4 regions of the Streptomyces sp. NPDC046379 genome follow, and region 2 is predicted to be linked to each of the others. Evidence: riboswitches for the same ligand, from Rfam matches in the RefSeq annotation. Region 2 holds a riboswitch; each other region holds the start of a gene.
The links. A riboswitch is a leader RNA that binds a small molecule or an ion and turns the genes downstream of it on or off. The one in region 2 is predicted to bind cyclic di-AMP.
Positions count from the first base shown of each region.

Region 1: another riboswitch for cyclic di-AMP. It lies ahead of ACZ6KF_RS04465 (M23 family metallopeptidase); the one in region 2 lies ahead of ACZ6KF_RS14320 (M23 family metallopeptidase).
Region 3: another riboswitch for cyclic di-AMP. It lies ahead of ACZ6KF_RS26015 (C40 family peptidase); the one in region 2 lies ahead of ACZ6KF_RS14320 (M23 family metallopeptidase).
Region 4: another riboswitch for cyclic di-AMP. It lies ahead of ACZ6KF_RS24275 (M23 family metallopeptidase); the one in region 2 lies ahead of ACZ6KF_RS14320 (M23 family metallopeptidase).

Region 1 is NZ_JBVJFP010000002.1:100,661-107,585, reverse strand. It holds gene ACZ6KF_RS04480 (bifunctional acetate--CoA ligase family protein/GNAT family N-acetyltransferase) at 1-732, opposite strand, end outside; gene ACZ6KF_RS04475 (HPr family phosphocarrier protein) at 924-1,205, shown strand; gene ACZ6KF_RS04470 (GntR family transcriptional regulator) at 1,427-2,122, opposite strand; gene ACZ6KF_RS04465 (M23 family metallopeptidase) at 2,313-3,077, opposite strand; cyclic di-AMP (ydaO/yuaA leader) riboswitch at 3,090-3,257, opposite strand; gene ACZ6KF_RS04460 (M16 family metallopeptidase) at 3,531-4,919, opposite strand; gene ACZ6KF_RS04455 (M16 family metallopeptidase) at 4,916-6,298, opposite strand.
Region 2 is NZ_JBVJFP010000007.1:15,488-22,412, reverse strand. It holds gene ACZ6KF_RS14340 (VOC family protein) at 1-288, shown strand, start outside; gene ACZ6KF_RS14335 (dihydrofolate reductase family protein) at 401-1,531, shown strand; gene ACZ6KF_RS14330 (alginate lyase family protein) at 1,779-2,885, shown strand; tRNA gene ACZ6KF_RS14325 (tRNA-Met) at 2,959-3,032, shown strand; cyclic di-AMP (ydaO/yuaA leader) riboswitch at 3,360-3,517, shown strand; gene ACZ6KF_RS14320 (M23 family metallopeptidase) at 3,529-4,578, shown strand; gene ACZ6KF_RS14315 (PrsW family intramembrane metalloprotease) at 4,663-5,958, opposite strand; gene trmB (tRNA (guanosine(46)-N7)-methyltransferase TrmB) at 5,968-6,789, opposite strand.
Region 3 is NZ_JBVJFP010000016.1:56,894-63,818, reverse strand. It holds gene ACZ6KF_RS26020 (ATP-binding protein) at 1-410, shown strand, start outside; gene ACZ6KF_RS26015 (C40 family peptidase) at 965-1,438, opposite strand; cyclic di-AMP (ydaO/yuaA leader) riboswitch at 1,468-1,552, opposite strand; gene ACZ6KF_RS26010 (urease subunit gamma) at 2,193-2,495, shown strand; gene ACZ6KF_RS26005 (urease subunit beta) at 2,509-2,820, shown strand; gene ACZ6KF_RS26000 (urease subunit alpha) at 2,813-4,534, shown strand; gene ACZ6KF_RS25995 (urease accessory protein UreF) at 4,546-5,220, shown strand; gene ureG (urease accessory protein UreG) at 5,256-5,933, shown strand; gene ACZ6KF_RS25985 (urease accessory protein UreD) at 5,951-6,733, shown strand; gene ACZ6KF_RS25980 (lysophospholipid acyltransferase family protein) at 6,828-6,925, opposite strand, start outside.
Region 4 is NZ_JBVJFP010000014.1:157,536-164,460, forward strand. It holds gene htpG (molecular chaperone HtpG) at 1-185, opposite strand, end outside; gene ACZ6KF_RS24260 (ArsR/SmtB family transcription factor) at 338-661, shown strand; gene ACZ6KF_RS24265 (MBL fold metallo-hydrolase) at 699-1,883, opposite strand; gene ACZ6KF_RS24270 (SGNH/GDSL hydrolase family protein) at 2,115-2,900, opposite strand; gene ACZ6KF_RS24275 (M23 family metallopeptidase) at 3,133-4,143, opposite strand; cyclic di-AMP (ydaO/yuaA leader) riboswitch at 4,146-4,315, opposite strand; gene ACZ6KF_RS24280 (alpha-galactosidase) at 4,613-6,700, opposite strand; gene ACZ6KF_RS24285 (tyrosine-protein phosphatase) at 6,905-6,925, shown strand, end outside.

The DNA.
Region 1 (6,925 bases), on a different contig from region 2:
CAGCGGGCCGGTGAAACCGGCCTCCTTGAGATTGCCGAGGATGTCGCGGCCCACGCCTCCGGGGGTGCGGCCGACGCCGACGACGGCGACCGAGCCGGGCGCCAGCAGCCGCCGTACCGACCGTCCCTCGGCGCGCTGCTCCCGCGCCCGCTGGACGGCGAGCGACCGGTCGGTGGGTTCGAGGTCCAGCTCCAGGCGTACGACGCCGTCCTCGAAGCTGCGCTTCTGGGTGTACCCGGCGTCCGTGAACACCTTGATCATCTTGGTGTTGGCGGGCAGCACCTCGGCGGCGAAGCGGCGGATGCCGCGTTCGCGGGCGACGGCGGCGATGTGCTCCAGCAGCGCGGAGGCGACGCCCCTGCCCTGGTGGGCGTCCTGGACGAGGAAGGCGACCTCGGCCTCGTCGGCGGGCGCGGAGGCCGGCATGCCGTCGGCGCCGATGCGGTCGTAGCGGACGGTGGCGATGAACTCGCCGCCGACCGTGGCCGCGAGGCCCACGCGGTCCACGAAGTCGTGGTGGGTGAAGCGGTGGACGTCCTTGGCGGACAGGCGCGGGTAGGGGGCGAAGAAGCGGTAGTACTTCGACTCGTCCGACACCTGCTCGTAGAAGCTCACCAGGCGGTCGGCGTCGTCGACGGTGATGGGGCGCACGCGCGCGGTGCCGCCGTCGCGGAGCACCACGTCGGCCTCCCAGTGGGCGGGGTACGCGTGCCGGTCCGACGGGCTCTGCATGGGCCCCAGGGTACGGCTCGCGCCCGGTGGCGGCGCGGGGCAGTCTGGGGCTGCCGGGCCGCGCGGCGGTCCGGGGGCCGGCAGACCGTGGGCCGGCCCGGGGGTCGGACCCGGCAGGCCGCGCGCCGGGCAGGGCTCACCGTATGGGAAACTGGTCTAGACAACCCTGAACACCTGAAGGGCAGCATCGCATGGCTGAGCGCCGCGTCAACGTCGGCTGGGCCGAGGGTCTCCACGCCCGCCCCGCCTCCATCTTCGTCCGAGCCGCCATGGCCGCAGGCGTCCCGGTGACGGTCGCCAAGGCGGACGGCAACCCCGTCAACGCGGCCTCCATGCTGGCCGTTCTCGGTCTGGGCGCACGGGGCGGCGAGGAGATCGTGCTGGCTTCGGACGCCGAGGGCGCGGACGCCGCCCTGGACCGGCTGGCCAAGCTGGTCGCGGAGGGACTCGAGGAACTGCCCGAGACGGTCTGAGCCCTCGGTGATACCTCGGGAATCCCTCGGGGGCAATGCCATGAACCGCGTCGCCCGTTCCGGGTGGCGCGGTTTCTGCTCTGCGCCCGGCGCGACTTTCTCTCCGCCCGGCGCGACTTCCACTCTCCGCGACGGGCGTGCGGGAAGAATTCGACGCACCCGGAAAGGGCAGCGGAAATACGCCTCCGCCGAATTGCTTCTCTTTGTATACGGCCCTCTTGTTAATATCGGAGGCCCGTCACGTTTACGGGATGTTGCGAAGTCCTCACACGCTCCGCGCGGTCGGCGCCGCCCGAGAAGCGCAGCCGGTGCGCACCGGTCGCGCGCTCGGTGTGCAGCGCCGTGAGCGCCCGCGCGCGCTCGCTGTCGCCGCGCGCCACGGCGTCCACGATCGCCCCGTGCTCCGTCCAGGACTCCAACGGGCTGGCGGGCGCGTCCACCGCGTACATCCAGGCGATCTTGTGCCGCAGCTGGGTCAGCATGGAGGTCAGGGCGGGGCTGCCGGAGGCCTGGGCGAGCGTCTCGTGGAACCAGCCGCCCAGGGAGCGCAGATCCTCGCTGCTGCCGCGCCGGGCCCGTTCCTGGCCCAGCCGGACCAGCCCGCGCAGCACCTTCAGATGGGCCTCGGTGCGGCGCTGGGCGGCGCGGGAGGCGCCCAGCGGCTCCAGCAGCATGCGCATCTCCAGCAGGTCGGCGGCCTCCTGCTCGGTGGGTTCCGCGACGCACGCGCCCGCGTGCCGCCGGGTCACCACGAAGCCCTCGGCCTCCAGCGTGCGCAGGGCCTCGCGGACGGGGACGCGGGAGACGCCGTAGCGGCGGGCGAGGAGTTCCTCGGTGAGCCGGCTGCCGCGCTCGTAGACACCGGCGACGATGTCGTCCCGGATCGCCGTGCATACCGAGTGCGCCGGAATACGCATGACCGACCTCCGCCTTAATCCCCGTGAAACGTCGACGATTGACGTGTGTTCAGTGACTCTATGGCAGCGGGCCGGAATTTCCGATGGCAGGCCGGAATCCAGGGATATTTTTTGGACAACGCACGTCCGAAAAGACCGAAAGCCCCGGCTCGGGGAGCCGGGGCCGCGGGTGTTTCGGGTTGGGGCGCCGTCAGAGGCTCACGCCGTGCGCGCGGAGGTACGCCAGCGGGTCGATGTCCGAGCCGTACTGCGCGCTCGTGCGGGCCTCGAAGTGCAGGTGCGCTCCGGTGACGTTGCCGGTGGCACCGGACAGGCCGATCTGCTGCCCCGGTGTGACGCTCTGGCCCACGGACACGGCGACGGAGGACAGGTGGCCGTACTGGGTGTAGGTGCCGTCGTTCATCCGGAGGACCACCTGGTTGCCGTACGCACCTCCCCAGCCGGCCTCCACGACGGTGCCGGAGCCGACCGCGCGGACGGGCGTGCCGCTCGCGGCGTGGAAGTCGATGCCCGTGTGGCTGCCGGAGGACCACACCGCGCCGCCCGCCCGGTAGGCGGTGGAGACGTAGGAGCCGGCGATCGGCGCCACGTAGGTGTTGAGGCGCAGCCGCTCGGCCTCGCGGGCCGCTCGGGCCCTCTCCGCGCGGGCCTGCTCGGCCCGGGCCTCGGCCCGCTTCTTCGCGGCGGCCTCCGCCTTCGCCTCGGCGGCGGCGCGCTCGGCGGCCTGGTGCTGCGCGGCGGCCTGGGCGTCGATCTGCTCGGCGACCGAGTCGCCGATGGTGACGACCGGCAGCAGGCCGGTCTGCCCGGCGGCGGGTTCGGCGGCGCCCGCGGGGGCCGCGAGGATGCCCATGACGCCGCTGGTGGTGAGGGCGGCGGCGCCGGCCATACGGGCGGTGGTGCGCTGCATACGGCCGGGACGACGGTGCTTCCCGGTGGCGCAGGTGAACGCCATGGAGTGGCTTGTCCTTTCCTTCCCTCTCGCCTACCGGGTTAGCTGACGGGTTCGGAGCAGGAAGGTCTCCTACGGACTCCCTCGCCGTGCGCGCGGGCGTCCGATTCACCCCAGGGACTTGGTGGTTGGGTCCCCGGCTCCCCTGGCTCGCGCCGTACGGGGACTCGGCGATGACTGTCCGGTGCCGCGGGTGCGGCGCACTGCCTGACGGACAGCCCGCAAGACGCTAAGCGCGGCTGTCTTCAATTCTCAAACGCAGCCGGGGGTTTGTAGCGCATCCCACAGGGCAGAGCGGCATCTCCTGGATCAATTCGGGCATACGTCGGCCCTGGTGACACTCGGGGCGTCCCGGGTCACCAGGGCCGTCACGCGCTTGCGTGCCGTCGGGCGGGCCGCACGCGCGGTCGTACCGCGCAAGCCGCCCGGCGCGGTCGTCGCGTCCGCCCGGCGCGGTTACTCGGCCGACACGACGGTGACCGGACCGATGCCGAGGGCCTCGACGGGCGCCTTGATCTGCGCGGCGTCGCCGACCAGGATCGTCACCAGCCGGTCCACCGGGAAGGCGTTGACCACCGCCGCGGTGGCCTCGACGGTGCCGGTCGCGGCCAACTGCCGGTAGAGGGTGGCCTGGTAGTCGTCCGGGAGGTGCTGCTCGACCTGGTCGGCGAGGGTGCTCGCCACGGCCGCCGCCGTCTCGTACTTCAGCGGCGCGACGCCGACGAGGTTCTGCACGGCGACGTCCCGCTCGGCGTCGGTCAGGCCCTCCGCGGCGAGCGTGCGCAGCACCTTCCACAGGTCCTCGAGCGCCGGGCCGGTGTTGGGCGTGTCCACGGAGCCGCTGATGGCGAGCATCGCGGCGCCCGAGCCGTCGGGCGCCGAGCGCAGCACCTGGCCGAAGGCGCGCACCCCGTAGGTGTAGCCCTTCTCCTCGCGCAGGACGCGGTCCAGACGGGAGGTGAGGGTGCCGCCCAGGCAGTAGGTGCCGAGCACCTGCGCGGGCCACACGCGGTCGTGCCGGTCGGCGCCGATCCGGCCGATCAGCAGCTGCGTCTGGACGGCGCCGGGCCGGTCCACGATCACGACGCGGCCGGTGTCGTCGGCGGTGACCGGCGGCACCGGGCGGGGCTGCGCCATGGAGCCGGTCCAGGCGCCGAGGGTGTCGCCGAGCAGCCCGTCCAGGTCGACGCCGGTGAGGTCGCCGACGACCACGGCGGTGGCGGTCGCGGGGCGGACGTGCTTCTCGTAGAAGGCGCGCACGGCCGCCGCGTCGATGCCGGAGACCGTCTCCTCGGTGCCCTGACGGGGGCGCGACATGCGTGAGGTGGCCGGGAACAGCTCCTTGGACAGTTCCTTGGCGGCGCGGCGGGAGGGGTTGGCCAGCTCGTGCGGGATCTCGTCGAGGCGGTTGCGCACCAGGCGCTCGACCTCGCTGTCGGCGAACGCGGGCGCCCGCAGCGCGTCGGCGATGAGGCCGAGGGCCTTGGCCAGGCGCGAGACGGGGACCTCGAGGCTGAGGCGGACGCCGGGGTGGTCGGCGTGCGCGTCGAGGGTGGCGCCGCAGCGCTCCAGCTCGGCGGCGAACTCCTCGGCGGAGTGCTTGTCGGTGCCCTCGGAGAAGGCCCGCGCCATGATCGTGGCGACGCCGTCGAGGCCGGTCGGCTCGGCTTCCAGGGGGGCGTCGAGGAGGACCTCCACGGCGACGACCTGCTGGCCGGGGCGGTGACAGCGCAGGACGGTCAGGCCGTTGTCGAGGCTGCCGCGCTCGGGGGCCGGGAAGGCCCACGGCTTGGGCTCGCCCGCGCGGGGCTGGGGGTGGAATTCCATGGTGGCGAGCTCGGTCACTTGGCCGCCTCCTCGTTCTCGTCGTCGGACTCGGCGGCTTCCGCGGCATCGGCGGCATCGGCCGGGGTCTCTGCCCCGGGGGTGGGCTCGTAGACGAGCACCGCGCGGTTGTCGGGGCGCAGGCGGGCCTCGGCGACCTCCCGGACCTCCTCCGGCGTCACCTCCAGCACGCGCTGGACGGCGGTCAGGGCGAGCTGCGGGTCGCCGAACAGGACGGCGTACCGGCACAGTTCGTCGGCGCGGCCCGCGACGGTGCCGAGCCGGTCCAGCCACTCGCGCTCCAGCTGGGCCTGGGCGCGCTCCATCTCCTCGGCCGTAGGGCCCTCCTCGGCGAACCGGGCGAGCTCGTCGTCGATCGCGGCCTCGATGACCGGCACCTCGACGTCGCCGGAGGTCTTCACGTCCAGCCAGCCCAGGGAGGGCGCGCCGGCCAGCCGCAGCAGGCCGAAGCCGGCCGCCACCGCCGTACGGTCGCGGCGCACCAGCCGGTTGTAGAGGCGGGACGACTCGCCGCCGCCGAGGACGGTCAGGGCGAGGTCGGCCGCGTCGCACGCGCGCGTGCCGTCGTGCGGGAGGCGGTAGGCGGCCATCAGGGCGCGCGCCGGGACCTCCTCCTCGACGACCTCGCGCAGCTGCTCGCCGATGACGTCGGGCAGCGAGCCGTCGCGCGGGGCGGGCTTGCCGTCGTGGGCCGGGATGGAGCCGAAGTACTTCTCGATCCAGGCGAGGGTCTGCTCGGGGTCGATGTCGCCGACGACCGACAGCACGGCGTTGTTGGGCGCGTAGTAGGTGCGGAAGAACGCGCGGGCGTCCTCCAGCGTGGCCGCGTCCAGGTCGGCCATGGAGCCGATCGGCGTGTGGTGGTACGGGTGGCCCTCGGGGTAGGCGAGGGCGGTCAGCTTCTCGAAGGCGGTGCCGTAGGGGACGTTGTCGTAGCGCTGGCGGCGCTCGTTCTTGACGACGTCGCGCTGGTTCTCCATCGACTCGTCGTCGAGGGCGGCGAGCAGGGAGCCCATGCGGTCGGCCTCCAGCCAGAGCGCGAGCTCCAGCTGGTGGGCGGGCATGGTCTCGAAGTAGTTGGTGCGCTCGAAGCTGGTGGTGCCGTTGAGCGAGCCGCCGGCGCCCTGCACCAGTTCGAAGTGCCCGTTGCCCTTGACCTGGGCGGAGCCCTGGAACATCAGGTGCTCGAAGAGGTGAGCCAGGCCGGTGCGCCCCTTGACCTCGTGACGGGAGCCGACGTCGTACCAGAGGCACACCGCCGCGACCGGGGTCAGATGGTCCTCGGAGAGCACCACCCGCAGCCCGTTGGCGAGGCGGTGCTCGGTCGCTGTCAGGCCGCCGGAGCCTGCCTCGGCTGTGGCCGTGTGACCCATGGGCATGTACGTCCCTTCGATCGCGATGCGGTCGTGAAACCGCGGATTTCCTGCCGGTCCTGCCACTGTATGCAAGCGGCGCGACCCCCTGCGAAGTTCCCGGCCCGGGTACGCCGAGAGCGAGAAACGCGACGGGACGGGTGGACGGAGGCGCGCGGGGAGCGCGGATCGCCCGCGGGGGGTGCGCGTCGCCCCAAGGGGCGCGCGGCGGACCGAGGCGCGCCCGCCCTCACCGGCGGACGACCGACAACCGACGGACGGACGGCGGACGGCGGACGGCGGACAACCGACGGACGGACGGCGGACGGCGGACAACCGACGGACGGCGGACGGCGGACGGCGGACGGCGGACAACCGACGGACGGCGGACGGCGGACGGCGGACAACCGACGGACGGCGGATGGGCGACGGACGGGCGACGGCCACGGGCGGACGACGGCCCACCACGCACCGCGCACACGCGCCCGCCGCGGCCCGTAGGCTGCGGGCGGCGCGAGGTCCGACGGCGACGGCGCGTAGCCTGCGGGCAGCGTGGGGTCGGGTGGCCGACGTCGGGTCCTGGGTCCGCGTTGTCAGTGCCGCGGTCCACAATGGTCCGCGTCAGATCCGTCCAACGCTTCAGCAAGGAGCCGG
Region 2 (6,925 bases):
CCCGACGCCGAGAAGATCATGCACGGCATGCTGGAGACGCCCGCCGGCTTCACCCTGATGGGCGCCGACAACCCGCCCGGGATGCCCTACACGCCCGGCACCGACCACGCGGTGAGCGTCAGCGGCGACGACGACGCCGAGCTGCGCGGCTACTGGGAGAAGCTCTCCGCCGACGGCACCGTCACCGTGCCGCTGGAGAAGCAGATGTGGGGCGACGTCTTCGGGATGTGCACGGACCGGTTCGGGGTGCAGTGGATGGTCGACATCGCGGAGCCGGAGGAGGGCTGAGGCGGCGAAGGCGGCCGCAAGGGCGAGACGGGGGACGGCGGCAGGTGCGAGGCCGGGACGGTCAGACTGAGGGCGAGTCCTGTCCGTTCCTGCTCCCCGGGTGGATACGCCGATGCCCCTTCCCCACGTCCTGCTCTCCGCCGCCGTCTCCCTCGACGGCTACCTGGACGACACCGGCCCCGACCGCCTGATGCTGTCCGGCCGGGCCGACTTCGACCGGGTCGACGAGGTACGGGCGTCCGTCGACGCCGTCCTCGTCGGCGCCGGCACCATCCGGGCCGACAACCCGCGGCTGCTGGTCAACTCCCCCGAGCGGCGGGCGGCGAGGGTGGCGGCCGGCAAGCCCGCGTACCCGCTCAAGGCGACCGTCAGCGGCTCCGGCGACCTCGACCCCGGCGCCGACTTCTGGCACACCGGCGGGGAGAAGGTCGTCTACACGACCGCCTCCGGCGCCGAGCGACTGCGCGCCGCCCGGATCGCCGCGGACGTCGTCGCCATCGGGGACGCCCTCGACTGGCGGGCCGTGCTGCGGCACCTGCACGAAGAACGCGGCGTTGGGCGGCTGATGGTCGAGGGGGGCGGCGTCGTCCACACGCAACTGCTGCGGGCCGGGCTCGCCGACGAACTCCAGCTGGTACTGGCCCCGTTGCTCGTCGGGCAGCCGGACGCCCCCCGGCTCTTCGGACCCGGCCCCTACCAGGGCGGACGGCTGCGGCTCGTGGAGACGCGGGCCATCGAGGACGTCGTCCTCATGCGCTACGAGCCCACCGCACCCGGCGCCGGGCAGCTGCCGTCGGCCGCCGACCGGCGCTGGCTGGCGCTCGCCTGCGAGCTGGCGGAGCGGTGCCCGCCCTCGCGCACGGCGTTCAGCGTGGGGGCCGTGGTCGTCGCGGCGGACGGCGCCGAACTGGCCCGCGGGCACTCGCGCGAGGGCGGGGACCCGGTCGTCCACGCGGAGGAGGCGGCGCTCGCGAAGATCGCCCCGGACGATCCGCGGCTCGCCGGAGCCACGGTGTACAGCAGCCTGGAGCCGTGCGCCCGACGCGCCTCCCGGCCGCGCCCCTGCGCCCGGCTGATTCTGGACGCGGGTGTCCGCCGGGTGGTGACCGCCTGGCGGGAGCCGGACACCTTCGTCACCGGCGCGGACGGCAGCGGACTGCTCGCCGCGGCCGGCGCCGACGTCGTCGTCCTGCCGGAACTGGAGGAGCGGGCCAAGGCGCCCAACCGTCACCTGGCGGGGTGAGGAGTGTCCGTCGCCGGTGGTGCGGAGCAGCGGTGGAGCGGGCGGGGCGCGCCCTCCCGTCCGGCCGGTGCGCTGCCCGCTCCCCGTCCGGCGGACCGCCCATCGGCCCAACATCCGCTGCGCCCCGCCGCGCGCCGGGTCACGCTGCCCCTGGGTGAAGCAGCACGGCAGGACGGACGCGGAGGCGGCGCGCATGAGGGCCATGAGAGCCACGAGGGCTGTGAGAGCCACGAGGGGCACGAGGGTTGTGAGCAGGCGGGTGGTCCTGGGCGTGGCCGGCGCGGGGCTCGCGGCGGCGCTGGCCGGCGGGCTGGTCGGGGCGTGCGGGGTCATGGACGCCGGGGGACGGACCATGGTGCGCGCGCTGCCCGCCGACGCCGGGTTCACCCACCCCGGCGTGCTGGTCAACGCCCGGCAGCTGGACGTCGTACGCGAGAACGTCACCGCCGGACGGCAGCCGTGGCTGAAGGCCTACCTCGACATGCGGGACAGCCCGTACGGGTCGTACCGGCACCGGGCGCGGCCGGTGAGGACCGTCCACTGCCCCGGCGGCAGGGCCGGGCGCGGCTGCGCCGCCGAGCGAAAGGACGCGATCGCCGCCTACACGCAGGCGCTCCTGTACGGCGTCACCGGCAAGCGGCAGCACGCCGAAAAGGCGATCGAGATCATGGACGCGTGGTCGGAGAGGCTGCGCCGGCACACCGGGGGCGACGCCGCGCTGCAGGCCGCGTGGACCGGCGGGACCTGGGCGCGGGCCGCCGAGATCGTGCGGCACGCACCGGGCGCCGGATGGGAGGCCGGGTACATGCGGCGGTTCGAGGGGATGCTGCGCACCGTCCATCTGCCCGAGGTCACCCGGCCGGGCCGGGCCGACGACGGTCACCGGGAGCTCGTCGCCGCCGACGCCGCCCTCGGCATGGCCGTCTTCCTCGACGACCACCGGGCCTTCGACGCCGCCCTCCGCCGCTTCCGCGAGCACGTCCCCGCCCAGTTCCCGCTGGAGCGGGGCCGGTCCGCCGCCCGCACGGACTGCCGGCACCTGCGGCGGACCGGCGCCTCGCTCGCCGCCGCCGCGCACATCGCCGAGACCGCCTGGCACCAGGGCGTCGACGTGTACAGCGAGGTGGAGGACCGGCTCAGGGCCACGCTCGACCGGCAGGCGGCGGGGCTGCGGCGGTGCGGGGGGACGGCCGGGCCGCCGCCGGCGGTCGTCCTCAACCACCTGGAACAGCGGCTCGACAAGCCCGCCGCGGCCGCCCGCAGCGCTGCTGCCCGGCCCGGGGCCCTTTCCGGCACCGACCACCGCTTCGTCGCCTGGGAGAGCCTCACCCACACCGGCAACCCCGGCGGTTGAGGAGCGGGCGGTCCGGGTCGGCGAAAACCCTGGCGTGAGGGCTCCCGCGGATGGCGTACACTGGATTCATCGACGCGGGGTGGAGCAGCTCGGTAGCTCGCTGGGCTCATAACCCAGAGGTCGCAGGTTCAAATCCTGTCCCCGCTACTGAAGGCCCAGGGCCGGAATCCTGATCAGCAGATCATGGGTTCCGGCCCTGAGTGTTGTCCGCGCCGACCGCGCTGTCCGCGGCACGCCCCCCACCTCGGTCACGTCAGGTAGTCGTACGACCGTGCACGGGTAACATCTGAGACACCGTCATAAACTCGTCCGCACCTGAGCCCGGGTCAACTCGCCCGGTTTTCGCCGCTCGTGAGCCGTACGTCCCGGCCGAAAACGTTAATGATCAAGCTGAACGGCTTGGAATTCAGGCCCCGGTTCTATTAACGTCCGATAACGCAGCGCGGTCGTCCCAGCCGTCACAAGAGGCGGCTCCGTGCGCACACGCCGAATCCCGCAAGGGAACCGGGGAACCATCACCTTGGGGTGAATCGGGCGTAGGCCGCCGTATCGGCACGGATGGTTTACGCGCGTAGGAGACCTTCCTGCTCCGAACCCGTCAGCTAACCCGGTAGGCGAGAAGGAAGGAAAGGAGTACGCCCACGTGGCGTCCAACCCGCCTGCCCCGCAAGCCCCGTTCTTCCCGGCACCGCGCTCCGAGGACACCGTCGTCTACGGCGGACAGCGCACCGACGAGGGGCCGTGGGAGGAGTGGAACCCCACCGCCGACTCCGTCCGCCCCGTCCGTGGCAAGCACCGCGTCGCCAAGCAGCGCGGCGGCGGACTCGCCCGCAGCTCCACCGTTCTCGGCGTCGGCGTCATAGCGGCCGTCGGCGCGGGCGGCATGGCCACCGCGCAGACCGGCAAGCCGCCGGTGTCGATCTCGATGCCCGACCTGCCCAACGTCGGCTCCCTGCTCTCGGACGACGCCGAGGACGCCGCCGACACCGCCGTCGCGCAGACCGCCGCCGCACCGCTCAGCGGCGCCGGTGTCACCACCGCCGACACCGCCCTGGGCACCACCGACGCCGGCGAGGCCCTGCGCGCCCGGATCATCGCCCAGGCCGAACAGCAGCAGGAGCAGGTCGAGAGCAAGGCCGCCGCGGAGGCCGTCGCCGCTGCCGAGAAGGCCGCCGCCGAAGCCGCCGCCAAGGCCGAGAAGGAGGCGGAGGCCAAGGCCGCCGCCGCCAAGGCCGCAGCGGAAGAGGAGGCCCGCAAGAAGGCCGAGGCCGAGCGCCTCGCCGAGCTGGCCCGCCAGTACACGCTGCCGACCTCCTCGTACACCCTCACCTCGACGTACGGCCAGGCCGGCGCCATGTGGTCGTCCGGCTACCACACCGGCGTCGACTTCGCCGCCCCCACCGGCACCCTCATCAAGGCCGTCCACACCGGCACCATCACGCAGGCCGGCTGGGACGGGTCGTACGGCTACAAGACCGTGCTCACCCTCGAGGACGGCACCGAGATCCTCTACGCCCACCAGTCGTCGATCAGCGTCACCGTGGGCCAGAAGGTCAACACCGGCGACGTGATCGGGCGCGTGGGCGCCACCGGCAACGTCACCGGCCCCCACCTCCACCTCGAGGTGCGCACCGGCGACGGCGGCGCCGTCGACCCCATCGCCTGGCTGCGCGACAAGGGCCTCAACCCCTGACGTCCGCCGCCGACGCGGCACACCTTCGATCCCCGGCGGTCCTGACGGCACCCCCCGGACGTCAGGGCTGCCGGTCGTGGGTCCTCACGTCCGGTACGGGTTGTACTGCGCCGGGTGCCACGCCTGCGGCCCCGCCGCCCACGGGGGTACGGCCACCGGTGCCACCGGCGCGGTGACGCGCGCCGCGTGCTCCAGCGCCGGACGGGCGACCTCCCGCCGGGACCACAGCTCCCGCAGCAGCTCACCCTCCCGCACGGCGAAGTCCGCCCCCGCCCTTCCCTGCCGCAGCCGGCGGCGCAGCTGCGCCAGCGAGGTCGCGCGGGACTGGTACTCGGCCACCGTGCGCGCCGCCGGCCGGCCCAGATGGTGGCCGGCGTACTCGCGGGCCAGCCGCCGCGCCCGCAGCGAGCCCAGCGCGTACGGCTCGGCCGGAGCGAGCCAGCCGGCCGCGGCGTAGGCGGGCAGTTCCTCGCGCACCGTGCGCAGTGCACGCTGCCGGCTCCAGATCACCAGCCACGTCAGCAGGCCGAACACCGGCACCATGAAACCGCCGTACACCGCGAAGAAGCCGTACTCGCCGAAGGTCGCCGAACCGTTCCACAGGGCGTGCATGCCCATCGCGAGCAGCAGCCCGCCCAGCGGCGGCAGGATCCGGCGCAGCCGCTGCCGCTCCCCGGCGAGGGCCGCGAGTCCGAAGCCGATGCCGGTCAGGACGGTGAACAGGGGATGCGCGAAGGGCGACATGACGACCCGGACGAAGAACGTCGCCGCCGTGACCGTGGCGATGCCGTCACCGCTGAGCCGGTCGGCGCCGAAGGCGTTGCCCAGGTAGAGGATGTTCTCGGTGAAGGCGAAGCCGGTCGCGGTGATCCCGGCCAGGACGACGCCGTCGACGATGCCGGTGAGATCGCGGCGGCGGAAGAGGAACAGCAGCAGGACGGCGACGGCTTTGGTGGTCTCCTCGACGACCGGCGCTATCACCGTCGCGCCTAGGGTGTTCGCGCTCGCCGGGTCGGCGGTCGCCGTGGCGATCCAGCGGACGGCGAAGCTGTTGGCGACGATCGCCATCAGCGCCGCCGCACAGGCGCCCCAGGCGAAGGCGAAGGCCAGATTGCGCCAGGGGCCGGGATCGACGCGGTCCAGCCAGCGGAAGACGGCTATGAGCAGCGGCACCGGCAGGACGGCGAGTCCGAGGCCGACCAGGAACCCGTCGGTGCCGGTCTCCTCGCGGACCAGGGCGAGGATGACCAGCCCCGACATCGCCAGCAGCGTGGTCAGCGCGGCGTAGCCCAGCCGGCGCCGCCGCCACCAGGGCGCGTGCGCCGGGACGCCGCCGTCCGGAGCGGCTAAGGGCGTCGGGTGCGGGGGACCGGTGGCCACTGCGCCCCCTTACGGCAAGGACCGGTGCGGTACGCGGCGGAAGAGCAGGTCGTTCACGGCATGGCCCTTGTCCAGGCCCTGGCCCTCGAAGCGGGTGAGGGGGCGGAAGGCGGGGCGTGGCGCGAAACCGCCGTCGGGGCTGGTGTTCTCGTACGCGGGGTGCGCGGTGAGCACCTCCAGCATCTGCTCGGCGTACGGCTCCCAGTCCGTGGCGCAGTGCAGGATCGCCCCCGGCTTCAGCCGGGCTGCGGCGAGGGTGAGGAAGTCCGGCTGGATCAGCCGCCGCTTGTGGTGCCGCTTCTTCGGCCAGGGGTCGGGGAAGAAGACGCGCAGACCGTCGAGGGAGTCGGGGGCCAGCATCTCGCGCAGCAGGATGATGGCGTCGCCGTTGCCGACCCGGACGTTGGCCAGGCCGTTGCGCTCGGCCAGGCCCAGCAGGTTGCCCTGGCCGGGGGTGTGCACGTCGACGGCGAGGATGTTGGTGCCGGGGTCGGCGGCGGCCATCTGGGCGGTGGCCTCGCCCATGCCGAAGCCGATCTCCAGGACGACGGGGTGGTCGTTGCCGAACAGCTCGGCCAGGTCGAGGACGCGCTGCCCGTCGATGTCCAGGCCCCACCGGTGCCACAGCCGTTGCAGGGCGTCCGCCTGCCCGGCGGTCACCCGGCTCCGGCGGGGCTGGAAGCTCCGGATCCGCCGCTCGAAGTGCGACCCGGCGGGATCCGCCTTGGGCCCGTCCGGGAACCTCGGCTCCGCCTTGTCCCGGCCGCGCGACGGAGCGGTGCCGGGGGAGGCGGAGCGGAGGGCTTCGGGGGTGTTCACGGAGTCAGACACAGTGGGGTCGATTTTACGGGCGGCGGGGGCGTGCGGCGTGCGGAGACGGTGCCGGTGCCATCCCCGGCGCGGTCCGCGGGGCGCCGACGCCCGTACGCGGTTCTGCGTTCGCCGGGTTGTCGGTGGCATGCGGTCC
Region 3 (6,925 bases), on a different contig from region 2:
TCTCGGCCGCCCGCGCCTACGTGGTCGGCACGCTGGCGGAATGGGGTCTGTCGCCGGACACGGACGCGGCCGACACCGTGCGGCTCATCGTCTCCGAACTCGCCACCAACGCCGTACAGCACACCTTCGGGCTGTCACCCACCTTCCGGGTGGACATCGAACTGGCCCGTGACGAACACCTGCGCATCGGGGTGACCGACAGCCACCCGAGATTCCCGAAACGGCTGCCGGCGGCGGTGCAGCAGGACAACGGACGCGGCCTGGCCATCATCCGCTGCCTGACCGCCGAGCACGGCGGCCGCCTGCGGGTGCGCCCGACGCGGGAGGGCGGCAAGACGGTGGCGATCGAGATCCCGTGGACGACGACACCGCCCCGTGCGTTGCCGACGGCGGGGCAGCAGGGGTCGTAGCGGGGCCTTGGGCCGCGAGCGCCCGGCGGGGCGTGGTGGGGAGGGTGTGTCCCTGGGGAACGGGCCTCGCCCGTCACCGGGGGCGGGTGCGTCCGGCGGAGGGGAACTCCAAGCCAGGGCCCGTGGGGGCGCGGCGACGGGTCTGCCTGCGAGCGGGGCGGGCGGACGCGTCCGGCGGCGGCCCGGGGCTGCCGGGCCGTGCCGACCGCACCCGCGCGGGGGAGCCGTGCCGTCTCGGGCGCCGAGCGGTCTTGGTGGGCATCGCCTCACGAGAGGTGCGGGCAGACGGGCGTCGCAGGAGCCGCGCGGCGGAGGCGGGCGCGTACTGCGCGCACCGGACGGACGAATCCGCGCGGGTCACCCGTGGTGGTCGGCTCTCTCCATGTGCCGCAGGCCCGCCCGCGTGGCCGCGGAGCGGGCATCGTTCCGTCCGAGGCGAGCCCGTGGGCAGGCGAGCCCGTGGGCACGGCCCCGGCGCCCCGGGGCCCTTGCCCGGGCTCCGGGGCGGGGCCGGGCGGTGGCGGCCCGGTCGGGGCCCGCCACCGCCCGGCGGGTCAGGCCACTCGGCCGTACCACACGCTCTTCGTCCAGATCTTCTGCAGACGCACCACGTCCCCCGTCTTCGGGGCGTGCCAGATCTTGCCCTTACCGGCGTAGATGCCCACGTGGTAGACGTACGAGCCCGAGTGGAAGAACACCAGGTCGCCGGCCTTGCGGCTGCGGGCCGGGATGTGGCGGGTCTTGTTGTACTGCTGCGCCGCGGTGCGCGGCAGCTTCTTGCCCGCCTTCTTGTACGAGTACAGCGTCAGCCCCGAGCAGTCGAACCGGCGCGGCCCGGTGGCCCCGTACCGGTACGGGGCGCCCTTCTTCGAGGCCGCCACCTGGAGGGCCTTCGTCGCCGGCGTGGCGGCGGCGGCCTCCGAGGCGACCCCCGGGACCACCACGGAGCCGCCCATCGCGGCCAGTGTGAGCGCCGAGGCCGTTCCGGCGCGTGCCATGAGCGACGGGACACGATTGAGCGCGGTCATGCGCAACCCTTCGTCAGCCGCCTGTGAAGGATGACCTGTCGGATTCGGGCTGGCGAAGTTGCCCGGCCGCGCTGGCGCGGCTTCACCCCAAGGGCTGCTCGGAACCTGGGTCCCGGCGGCCCGTCTTGCTCGGGTCCTCCACTCCTGCCGATCCACTCCTGTCGACCGGTCATCCGGGCGGCGGCAGGACTCGGCGTCCGCCCGGATCGCCCCGCCGCGGTGGCGGGGGCTTGTCGTCAGTCACGGATCTTGACTCACGGATGTCCGAAAAACCCAGTGGAACCGGGACTTTGTGGTCTTACTCTCACTCACCCGTTCGGGTGGACAGTCTGGTGTGCGAACGTCTGTCAAGACCGCCACGCACCCCCGGACCAGCGGTGGAACACTCGATTCCGCCCCGAAAGCACGTCCGTTGCGCAACCGGAGACGTTCCGAAAAAGGGCCCGCGAATACTCCGGTCGGGGGTAACCCTTTCGGTCCGTTTCAACTCCCGCCCGCACGGGCGCTCATGACGGCCCGGACGACGCGGTCCGGTCCGGCGGTGCGTCACCTGTCGGAGCGTGAAGTCCGGTCAGCCCGGGCAGGCCGGGGCACGCCGGGCGAGCCGGGGCGGCGCCGGTCGCGCCCGCGCTCGGTTAACGCGCCGGAAACCCGTGCCGATTAGCCTGCCCCCTCACGCCACCAGGCAACTTGCCCGATGGCCGCGGCAACCGGGACCCGCACGGCGCCCGGAGCGAGGATGTGAGGTGGGACGTTGCAACTGACCCCGCACGAGCAGGAGAGGCTGCTGATCCACGTCGCGGCCGACGTGGCCGCCAAGCGCCGGGCGCGCGGACTTCGGCTCAACCACCCCGAGGCCGTCGCCCTCATCACCTCGCACATCCTCGAGGGCGCGCGCGACGGCCGCACCGTCGCCGAACTCATGGCGTCCGGACGCCGGCTGCTCACCCGTGACGACGTCATGGAGGGCGTGCCCGAGATGATCCACGACGTCCAGGTCGAGGCGACGTTCCCCGACGGCACCAAGCTCGTCACCGTCCACGACCCGATCGTCTGAGGGGGAGCGCCCGATGATTCCCGGAGAGATCCTTTTCGCCGACGGGCCGATTGCGTACAACGAGGGCCGCGAGGTCACCCGGACGACCGTCCTCAACGCCGCCGACCGGCCCGTCCAGGTCGGCTCCCATTACCACTTCGCCGAGGCCAACCCCGGTCTGGAGTTCGACCGCGCCGCCGCGCGCGGCAAGCGGCTGAACGTCGCCGCCGGCACCGCCGTCCGCTTCGAGCCCGGCATCCCCGTCGAGGTGGAACTCGTCCCGCTGGCCGGCGCCCGGATCGTGCCCGGACTGCGCGGGGAGACCGGAGGGGCCCTCGATGCCTGAGATCTCGCGTGCCGCGTACGCCGACCTGTTCGGCCCGACCACCGGCGACCGCCTCCGGCTCGCCGACACCGACCTGCTGATCGAGATCGAGGAGGACCGCTGCGGCGGTCCCGGCCGGGCCGGCGACGAGGCGGTGTTCGGCGGCGGCAAGGTCATCCGCGAGTCCATGGGCCAGTCGCGGGCCACACGCGCGGACGGCGCCCCGGACACCGTGATCACCGGGGCCGTGATCGTCGACCACTGGGGCGTCGTCAAGGCCGACGTCGGCATCCGCGACGGGCGGATCACCGGCATCGGCAAGGCGGGCAACCCCGACACCATGGACGGGGTCCACCCCGAACTGGTCATCGGCCCCGAGACGGAGGTCGTCGCGGGCAACGGACGCATCCTCACCGCGGGAGCCGTCGACGCGCACGTGCACTTCATCTGCCCGCAGATCGCCGACGAGGCCCTCGCCTCCGGCGTCACGACCCTCGTCGGCGGCGGCACCGGCCCCGCCGAGGGCTCGAAGGCGACCACCGTCACCCCCGGCCCCTGGCACCTCGCCCGGATGCTGGAGGCGATGGAGGCGTACCCGCTCAACATCGGCCTCCTCGGCAAGGGCAACACCGTCTCCCACGAGGCGATGCTCTCCCAGATCCGCGGCGGCGCGCTGGGCCTGAAGCTGCACGAGGACTGGGGCTCCACCCCGGCCGTCATCGACGCCGCCCTCACCGTCGCCGAGCGGACCGGCATCCAGGTCGCCATCCACACGGACACCCTGAACGAGGCCGGTTTCGTCGGCGACACGCTCGCCGCCATCGCCGGACGCGGCATCCACGCGTACCACACCGAGGGCGCGGGCGGCGGTCACGCGCCCGACATCATGACCGTCGTCTCCGAACCGCACGTCCTGCCGAGCTCCACGAACCCGACGCGGCCCTTCACCGTCAACACCGCCGAGGAACACCTCGACATGCTGATGGTCTGTCACCACCTCAACCCGGCCGTCCCCGAGGACCTCGCGTTCGCCGAGTCGCGCATCCGGCCCTCCACCATCGGCGCCGAGGACATCCTGCACGACCTGGGCGCGATCTCGATCATCTCCTCCGACTCCCAGGCCATGGGCCGGGTCGGCGAGGTGATTTTGCGGACCTGGCAGACCGCCCATGTGATGAAGCGCCGGCGCGGTGCGCTGCCCGGCGACGGCCGCGCCGACAACCACCGCGTACGTCGCTATGTCGCCAAGTACACGATCAACCCGGCGCTCGCCCAGGGCCTCGCCCACGAGATCGGCTCGGTGGAGAGCGGCAAGCTCGCCGACCTGGTGCTGTGGGAGCCGGCGTTCTTCGGCGTCAAGCCGCTCCTGGTCGTCAAGGGCGGGCAGATCGCGTACGCGCAGATGGGCGACGCCAACGCCTCCATCCCGACGCCCCAGCCGATCCTGCCCCGGCCGATGTACGGGGCGATCGGGCGGGCCCCGGCCGCGAACTCGTTCAACTTCGTCGCGCCGCCGGCCCTGGAGGACGGGCTGCCGGAGCGGCTCGCGCTCGGCAAGCGGTTCGTCGCCATCGAGTCGACCCGCGGCGTGACCAAGGCCGACATGCGCGAGAACGACGCCCGGCCCGAGGTGCGCGTCGACCCCGACAGCTTCGCCGTGCACATCGACGGCGAACTGGTCGAGGCCACCCCGGCGGCCGAACTGCCCATGGCCCAGCGCTACTTCCTCTTCTGAGAGGCCGGCCGATGTCACGCGCAGCACTGCTCGTCCTGGCCGACGGCCGTTTCCCCGCCGGAGGACACGCGCACTCCGGCGGGGCCGAGGCCGCGGTGCGGGCGGGGCGGATCACGGACGCCGCGAGCCTGGAGGAGTTCTGCCGGGGACGGCTCCACACCGCCGGATTGGTGGCAGCCGCCCTCGCCGCCTCCGCCGCGCTCGGCGCCGACCCCGTGCGCCTCGACGCGGCGGCGGACGCGCGGACGCCGTCACCGGCGCTGCGGACCGCCGCGCGCAGGCTGGGCCGGCAGCTGCTGCGGGCCGCCCGGGCCACCTGGCCGTCGCCCGAACTGAATCTCCTCGCACGGGAGTTCCCCAAGGGAGCCCACCAGCCGGTGGTGCTCGGCCTCACCGCGCGCGCGGCGGGGCTCGGCCCTCTGGACGCGGCCCACTGCGCGGCGTACGAGAGCGTCGGCGGCCCGGCGACCGCGACCGTGCGGCTGCTGAGCCTCGACCCGTTCGACGCGACGGCGGTGCTGGCCCGGCTGGCGCCCGAGCTGGACCGGATCGCCGACCGGGCCGTGGAGGCGGCCCGCCAGGTGCCCGCCCACGGGACCGACGCCCTGCCCGCCGCCTCCGCCCCGCTCCTGGAGATCGCCGCCGAAGCGCACGCCGCCTGGCCCGTACGCCTGTTCGCCTCCTGACCCGCACCCCACCTTCACGGCAAGGAGCCGCCGCCATGCACCTCGACCACACCCACCACGGCCCCGCCGCCGTCGGCGCCGACGCCCGCCGCCCCGACGGCAGCCGCCGCGCCCTGCGCATCGGCCTCGGCGGCCCCGTCGGCTCCGGCAAGACCGCCACCGTCGCCGCCCTGTGCCGAGCCCTGCGCGACGAACTGTCCCTCGCCGTCGTCACCAACGACATCTACACCCGCGAGGACGCCGAGTTCCTGCTGCGCGAGGCCGTGCTGCCGCCCGAGCGGATCACCGCCGTCGAGACCGGGGCCTGCCCGCACACCGCGATCCGCGACGACATCTCCGCCAACCTCGAAGCCGTCGAGGACCTGGAGGACGAGGTGGGCCCGCTCGACCTGATCCTGGTCGAGTCCGGCGGCGACAACCTCACCGCCACCTTCTCCAGGGGCCTGGTCGACGCGCAGGTCTTCGTGATCGACGTCGCGGGCGGCGACGACATCCCGCGCAAGGGCGGCCCCGGCGTCACCACCGCCGACCTGCTCGTCGTCAACAAGACCGACCTCGCCCCGTACGTCGGCTCCGACCTCGCCCGGATGGCGGCCGACGCCGAGGCGCAGCGGGCCGGACTGCCGGTCGTCTTCCAGTCCCTGCGCGGCGAGGCCGGGGTCGAAGAGGTCGCCGGCTGGGTGCGGGAGCGACTCGCCGCGTGGACGGCGTGAGCGTGGACGGCGTGGGGGTGGACGGCGTGACCCCGGTCGGCGGGGTCCGGGCCGCCGCGCGGATACACGCCCGCGGCGACGGACGCGGCGGCACCGCCCTGCCCGTGCTGCAGGGCGAGGGCCCGCTCGCGCCCCGCCGCACCCGGGGCGGGGCGGGCGAGGCCCGGGTGACGCTGGTCGGTGCGATGAGCGGGCCCCTCGGCGGCGACCGTTTCACCGTCGAGGTCGAAGTCGGAGAGGGCGCCCGGCTGCGGGTCGGCTCGGCCGCCGCCACCATCGCCCTGCCCGGCCAGACGAAGGGACCCGCCCGCTACGACGTCCGGCTCACCGTCGCCGACGGGGGCGAACTGCTGTGGCTGCCCGAACAGTTGATCTCCGCGCGGGGCAGCGAGCTGTACGTCCGCACCCACGCCGACCTCGCCCCGGGCGCCCGGCTGGTGCTGCGCGAGGAACAGGTGCTCGGGCGGGCCGGCGAGGAACCCGGCTGGCTCACCAGCCGCCTTCGCCTGCGCATCGGCGGACGGACCGTCCTCGACCAGGAACTGGCCTGCGGGCCGGGAGCGCCGGGCGGCTGGGACGGCCCCGCCGGACTGGCCGGCCACCGGGCGATGGGGCAACTTCTCGTCGCTCGCCCCGAGTTCACGGACCGGCCGGCGAAAGCACGGATGCTGGGCGACACGGCCGCCGTGGTCCCGCTCGCCGGCCCCGCCGCACTCGTCACCGGCGTCGCTCCGGACGCCCTGCGCCTGCGCCGCCTGCTGGACGAGGCGCTGGCCCGGATCGACGTGACGCGTCCGTGACGGGTCGGCGTTGCCGCGGGCGCGTGGCCCCCTGCGCCTGCGCCGCCTGCTGGACGAGGCGCCGGCCGGCCTCGGCCGACGCGACCGCGACGGGTCAGCGCCGCGGCAGCCGCGGGAACCTGCGCTCGCCCTCCGCCTTCGCCGCGGCCTGCTCGGCCTTGACGACGGCCGCGTACTGGTCGACGTACTCCT
Region 4 (6,925 bases), on a different contig from region 2:
AGGTCGGACACGTCCGCGTCGAGCGAGTCGTCCCGCAGCTTCTCGAGGCGCAGCTTGTCCAGCGCGTCGGAGGCGTTGGAGACGAGCTCGCGCAGGAAGACATCCTTGTTCGAGTAGACCGAGTGGATCATCAGCTGGAGCAGCTGACGCGCCTCTACCTGGAACTCAAACGTTTCGGTCGGCATGGTTCGCGACTACCTCACAGTCCGCTGTTCGGCTGGTATGGCACCAGTCACTGTAAGTCCTGCATCACTGTAGGACCTGGCGCGACGGGGACCTGCCGGGTGCGCCGGCTGCGGGCCCACGGGGTCGTGAAAACGCCATTGGAGCACCCGGATTGGCCGATCGGGCACCCTGGGTCGGCTACCCGCTGCCGGGACTCGGCCGGCTCACCGAGACCGCGCCGCCGGCCGAGGCGGACACCCGCACCGACCGGCTCGCCTCGCTGTTCGGCCCGGTGCGCGCGACGATTCTGCGCCAGGCCCGGCTGCGGCCGTCCACGAGCGAGATCGCCCGGCAGGCGAGGGTGGCGGTCAGCACGGTCACGTATCACGGCGACCGGCTGGCGAAGGCGGGTCTGGTGGAGCGGCGGCGGCACGGCCAGGAGGTGCGTCTCGTCCTCACCGACCGCGGTGTGGGGCTCCTGGACCTGTTCGACTGACCGATCCGCCGGGGTCGGCGCGCCCGACCTCGGGGGCTCAGCCCTCGCCCACGAGGTCGCGGTCTTCGCGGGCCGCCGTCGGCGCGATCCGCGGAACGGGCCACTCGCGGTTCGGCGGCAGCGCCACGTCCCGCCACCAGGGATGCGTGGGAAGCTCGCCGGCGGGCTCGAACGGCCGGCCCGGGACGGGGACGGCGATCGCCTGTCCCACCGCGCCGGCCGCCGCCAGCGTCCACTCCCCCGGTTCGGCCCACGGGTGGAAGGCGAGGTTGAAGGTGCCCCAGTGGATCGGCAGCAGCACCCCGGCCGGGCCGCCGCCCTGGAGGTCCAGGTGGGCGCGGACGCCTTCCTCGGGGGTCATGTGGATGTCGGGCCAGTACTCGCTGTACGCACCGATCTGGATCATCGTCGCGTCGAACGCGCCGTACGACGCCCCGATGTCCCGGAAGCCCTCGAAGTAGCCGGTGTCGCCGCTGTGGAAGACTCGGTGCTCGTCGCCCGCCGCCACCCACGACGCCCAGAGGGTGTGCTGGGTGTTGCGCAGCCCGCGGCCGCAGAAGTGGCGGGCCGGGGTGGCCGTCAGGGTGAGGCCGCCGATCCTGGCCGACTCGTGCCAGTCCAGCTCGCGCAGCCGGCCGGCGGACACGCCCCAGCGCTCCAGGTGGGCGCCGACGCCGAGCGGCACCGCGAACACGGTGTCCGTGCCGGCCAGTGCCTTGATCGTGGGCATGTCCAGGTGGTCGTAGTGGTCGTGCGAGACGACGACGGCGTCGACCGGGCCGAGCGCCTCGATCGGCAGCGGCGCGGGGTGCAGACGCTTGGGTCCGGCGAAGGGGAAGGGAGAGCAGCGCTGCCCCCAGACCGGGTCGAACAGCACGCGGTGGCCGTCGATCTCCGCCAGCACGCCGGAGTGGCCGAGCCAGGTCAGGCGCAGGCCGCTCGCGGGGGGTGCGGCGAGGTCGGCGAGGGTGGTGGGGTGCACGGGTATCGCGCGCCGCGGGGAGCGGCGGGCGCGGCTGTCCCGGTCGAGGTGGAGCTTGGCGAAGTCCAGCGGGGAGGCCGACGGCCGGATCCGTGCGGGGCCGCCCGGGTTCTGGAAGACGCCGTCCGCGAAGTGCGGCGATCTGCGGATGCGCGCCATGCGCTCGCCGCTCGGGTCCCCGCCGAAGGCCGCGGGCCGCAGCGCGCGGAGCCCGGAGTTCAGGGATCGGGGACCGGCCACGGTGCCTCCAGCGAAGTCGTCGAGACCTCCATTATGGGCCGCCCCGCCGGCAGTCCCGGGGGGGGGGGGGGGGGGGGGGGGGGGGGTGGGGAGGGGGGGGGGGGGGGGGGGGGGGGGGGGGGGGGGGGGGGGGGGGGGGGGGACGTCGAACTCCCCTTCCCCCCCCCCTCCCCCCCCTCCCCCCCCCCCCCCCCCGACCCCCCCCCCCCCCCCCCCCCCCCCCCCCGGGACTCACGCCACGGCCGTGATCCGCGTCCTGATGTCGTCCGGGGACAGGGCGCCCTTGGCGGTGACGTGGTCGCCGGAGGACTCCCCGCGCAGCCGGCGCCCGATCCACGGCACCAGGTACCGGCGCGCCCAGTCGACGTCGTCGCGCCGGACCTCCAGCGTGCCCCGGGGCGGCAGCGGCGGCCACGGCTGCTCCGGGTCGGCCGGCACGGGCAGGCCCAGGACCTGTCCGGCGCGCAGCGCCACCCGGGTGTGCCCCTCGGAGGAGAGATGCAGCCGGTCGTGGTCCCAGGCCCGGCGGTCCTGGATGGACCTGAGGGACCACAGGTCGAGCACCGGGCAGCCGTACCGGTCGGCGATGGCCCGGACATGCCCGTTGTAGGTGGCGATCTTGCCGCGCAGGTGCCGGAGCACGGGCACGCCCCGGGTGTCGAAGCCGGTCGTCACCATCACGGTGCCCGCGGCGGCGGTCAGCCGCGCCACCGCCCGCTCGAAGCGCTCGGCCACTTCGTCGGGGTCGGTGCCGGGGCGCAGGATGTCGTTGCCTCCGGCGCAGAACGAGACCAGGTCGGGGGCGAGTTCCATGGCCCGGGGGACCTGGTCGGCCACGATCTGGTCGAGGAGTTTCCCCCGGACGGCGAGGTTGGTGTAGGCGAAGTCGCCCTCGGCCCGGCGGTCCGCAAGAAGTACGGCGAACCGGTCGGCCCAGCCGACGAACGCCCCGTCGGGGCCGGGGTCGCCCACGCCCTCGGTGAAGCTGTCCCCCACCGCCACGTACGACCCGATCACTGATCTGCTGTCATTCTTCGAATCGTCTGCCACAGCGCACCATGATTCCTCGTGGAATGTGACTTACGCGACCGTAGGCATGGGTTGACGGACGGTGAGATAAGCCACTGGCCAAGGAATGGTCAACTGCGGAATGGGCCGCGGCCCGTCGGGGCGGGCACGCCGAAGGCCGGACCCGGGATCTCGTGATCGGGGTCCGGCCTTCGGCGGCTGTGCGTCAGGGAGCGGGGGTTCAGATGGAGACGCCGTGCGACCGCAGGTAGGCGACCGGGTCCACGTCGGAGCCGTAGTTCGGCGTGGTGCGGATCTCGAAGTGCAGGTGCGGTCCGGTGGAGTTGCCGGTCGAGCCGGAGAGCCCGACCTGCTGGCCCGCCGTCACGGTCTGGCCGGCCGAGACGGAGAGGGAGGACAGGTGGGCGTACTGGGCGTAGTAGCCGTCGGCGAGCTTGAGGACGACCTGGTTGCCGTACGCGCCGGCCCAGCCCGCGGAGACGACGGTGCCCGGGCCCACGGCCTTCAGGGAGGTGCCGGTCGGGACGACGAAGTCGGCGCCGGTGTGGTAGCCGCTGGACCACATGCTGCCCGCGACCCTGTAGGCGGTGCCGACGCCCGCGCCGGACACCGGGGCGGTGTAGCCGCCGGAAGCGGGGGCGGTGTCGGCGGCCTGGGAGCCGGTGGACGCCTGGGCCGAGGACTCGTCCGGGGCCGACTCCGCCGGGGAGGACTCCTGCTGGGGCGCCTCGGACGGCTGCGACGGCTCGGACGGCTGCGACGGCTCGGCGGTGGCCGACGACTTCTCGGCGGAGGCCGAAGAGGGCGCCGGGGCCGACGACTTCTGGGCCGTAGCGGCCTTCTTGCCGATGCTGAGCTTGAGGCCCGGGTGGATCAGCGACGGGTCGTCGCCGACGGCCTCGCGGTTGTCCTCGTAGAGCCGCTGCCAGCCACCGCTGACGTTCTGCTCCTCGGCGATCTTCGACAGGTAGTCGCCGACCTTCACCGAATACGTCGTCGCCCCGGACTTCTTCGCGGCGGACTTCTTCTCGGCGGCCTTCTTGCCGGTGGCCGTCTTCTCCGCCGTGACGGACTGGACGGTCTTGTCCGGCGCGGACTGCGGGGTCGCGGCATGGGCGCCGGCGGCCCCCATGAGCGGCAGGGCGAGTGCGGCGCCACCGGTGCCGGCGACGGCTATGGAGCGGGCGAAACGCTGGGCCTTGGGACGGCGGTGCTTACCCTTTGCGGGCATGGTGATTTCCTCTCCGGCGCCTGCGAGGTGAGCTGTCGGGTGCGGACTGGAGATGTCCGGCCGCGCCGAAACGCGGCTAAACCCCAAGCCGTTCCGGAGACCGGAACAGGCATTCGTACCTGTGGGTCCCCCGCTCCTGCCGTACACGGGTGGGTTTGCGCGGGCACCGGGCGGCGGCAGGATTAGGCGTCCGCCCGGATCGGTCTGGAACGTAAGCGACCGAGACGCAAACGGACAAGCAAGAGGTTCCGGATCAAGACCCCCATCTTGATCGGTTGCCGGATTTCCCGGTCACCCTCCGTACACCGCCGGGCGGCCGTTACCCGCAAACTCCCTTGTGACACGTGAGGATTACGTGAACATGACGGGCGACGCACGGTCACCACTATGACCCTGCTCACCCGCCGTTTCACCAGCCCCCCTCATTCCGCAGCGAGTTGGAATGAAGAGGCCAATTCGGGCAGAAGGCTCATATGCGACGGAGTCGGAGAACTGCCGCGTCGAAATCCCCCCGCAACCCCGGCTGCATTCCGTGATGCAGCAGCACGGCACCGCGATGGATTTCGCCCGTTTCGCGGCATTCGTACGACGCTGTCGGATCCAGCCCGCGCAGCCGCAGCGCCGGCACGGGCTCGCCGAACCGCTGCGCCTGGAGCCAGGCCAGGACGACGGTCTCGTCGCCGAGCACGTACTGCACGGCGCTGAGCCCTCCGTCCGGCGGGCGCAGCCGGTACAGGTCGCCGCGCTGCACCAGCGGGCGTATCTCCTTGTAGAGCGCCACCCACTCCCGCGCCTCGGACAGTTCCTCCTCGCTCCAGCGGGTGAGGTCGCCGCCCACGCCGAGCACCCCGGCCATGGCGCTCACGAAGCGGAAGCGCAGCGAGCTGACCCGGCCGTTGAGCATGGCGTTGGGGCTGTCGGTGACCCAGGCGGCCATGACCCGCGCGGGGTGGAGCTGGCTGAAGCCGTGCTGGATGGCGAGCCGGTCGAGCGGGTCGGTGTTGTCGGAGGTCCACACCTGGTCGGTGCGGGCGAGGATGCCGAGGTCGATCCGGCCGCCGCCGCCCGAGCAGGACTCGAAGGCGACGCCGGGGTGGGCCGCCCGCAGCCGGTCCACCAGCGCGTACAGGGAGCGCACGTGGTCCACCCACAGTCGCTGCGGGTAGGGATCGCCGGGCCAGCCCGCGTCGGTGAAGCAGCGGTTGAAGTCCCACTTCACGTAGTCGACGGGGGCGCCGGACAGCAGCGCGTCGAGCTGCTCCCAGAGGTACTCCCGCACATCCTCGCGCGCAAGGTTGAGCACCAGCTGATTGCGGAACTCTGTCCTGTTTCGTCCGGGTTGGAACTGCACCCAGTCCGGGTGGGCGCGGTACAGCTCGCTGTCCGGGTTGACCATCTCGGGCTCGACCCAGATCCCGAACTGCATCCCGAGGGCGTGCACCTCGTCCGCGAGGGGCTTCAGTCCGGCCGGGAAGCGGTCCCGGTTGGGAGTCCAGTCGCCGAGCCCGGCGTGATCGCCGGTGCGCGCCCCGAACCAGCCGTCGTCCACGACGAACAGCTCGACGCCGATCCCCGCCGCCCGGCGCGCGAGGGCCCGCTGCTGCTCCTCGGAGATGTCGAAGCCCGTCGCCTCCCAGGAGTTGAACAGCACCGGCCGGTCCCGCCCGGCGTCCGGGACGACATGCGCCCGCTGATAGGCGTGCCAGGCGCGGCTGGCCCCGCCGAAGCCGCCGTCGGACCACAGCCCCGCGAAGACGGGCGTCGTGAAGGACTCCCCCGCCGCCAGCCGCAGCAGCCCCGAGTCGTCGTACCCGGCGCCGCCGGTGATCTGCACCCGCCCGTCCGGCAGTTGCGCCACCGCGATCCGCCAGGACCCCGACCAGCCGAGGGCGCACGCGTACACCTCACCGCGCTCCTCGGTCGCGTCGGTGTCCAGCGCGACCCACGGCAGATGCTGGTGCCCGGTGTGCCCGCGGCGGCTGCCGATCATCTTCTCGCCGTAGGTCAGGGGCGCGGACGTCAGCCGGGACTCGGCGGCCCAGCGGCCGTGCAGCTGACTCAGCCGCCAGGCCCCGCGCTCGGGCAGGGTCCAGGTCGCGGAGTCGGCGCGCAGCAGCTCCACGGCCGGCCCGTCGTTGTCCAGGGTGACCCAGCGCTCCACGACGTCCCCGCGCATCCGGTGGTGCAGGGTGACCGCCAGCCCGCCGTCCCGGAACCGGAGCCGCAGCTCCTCCTCGCCCCCGGCGCCGCCGATCTCGTAGGCCTCGAAGCTCCACTCGGTCCCGCGCCGCTCGTCGGTGCGCACGGACAGGGCGGGCCGGACGAAGCGGGCGCCGCCCTCGACGGGGTACTCCTCGCGTCCGTCGAGGCGGGACTCGAAGGGCCAGTCGTCGGGCAGCGGACGGGCGGCGAGGGCCTCGGCGTCGGCGAGGGCGATGGTCGGCCCCCAGTGCAGATGCAGCAGCTCGCCGGCGTCCGTGAGGTGCAGGGCGTAGCTGCTCGCCGGTCCCGACAGCAGCCAGGTGCGGCCGTCGTCGGCGATGTCGATGTGCGTCATCCCGCTCCCCCACGGACTCGGACAGTCCCGCTCACGTCCCAACATCATCGAGCGCCGCGCCCCCTCCCGGCAACGCCTGTGGAAAACCCCGGCGACGAACGGTGACCGCCTGTGGACAACCGGTCGGCCCGGAAAACGCATGTCGTATCGTCAAGGCGTGCCCGTCGACGAGCCGCGCCGGCGGGGCGATGGGAGGGAGCCCCCGTGACGCAGCAGGTGCCGTCG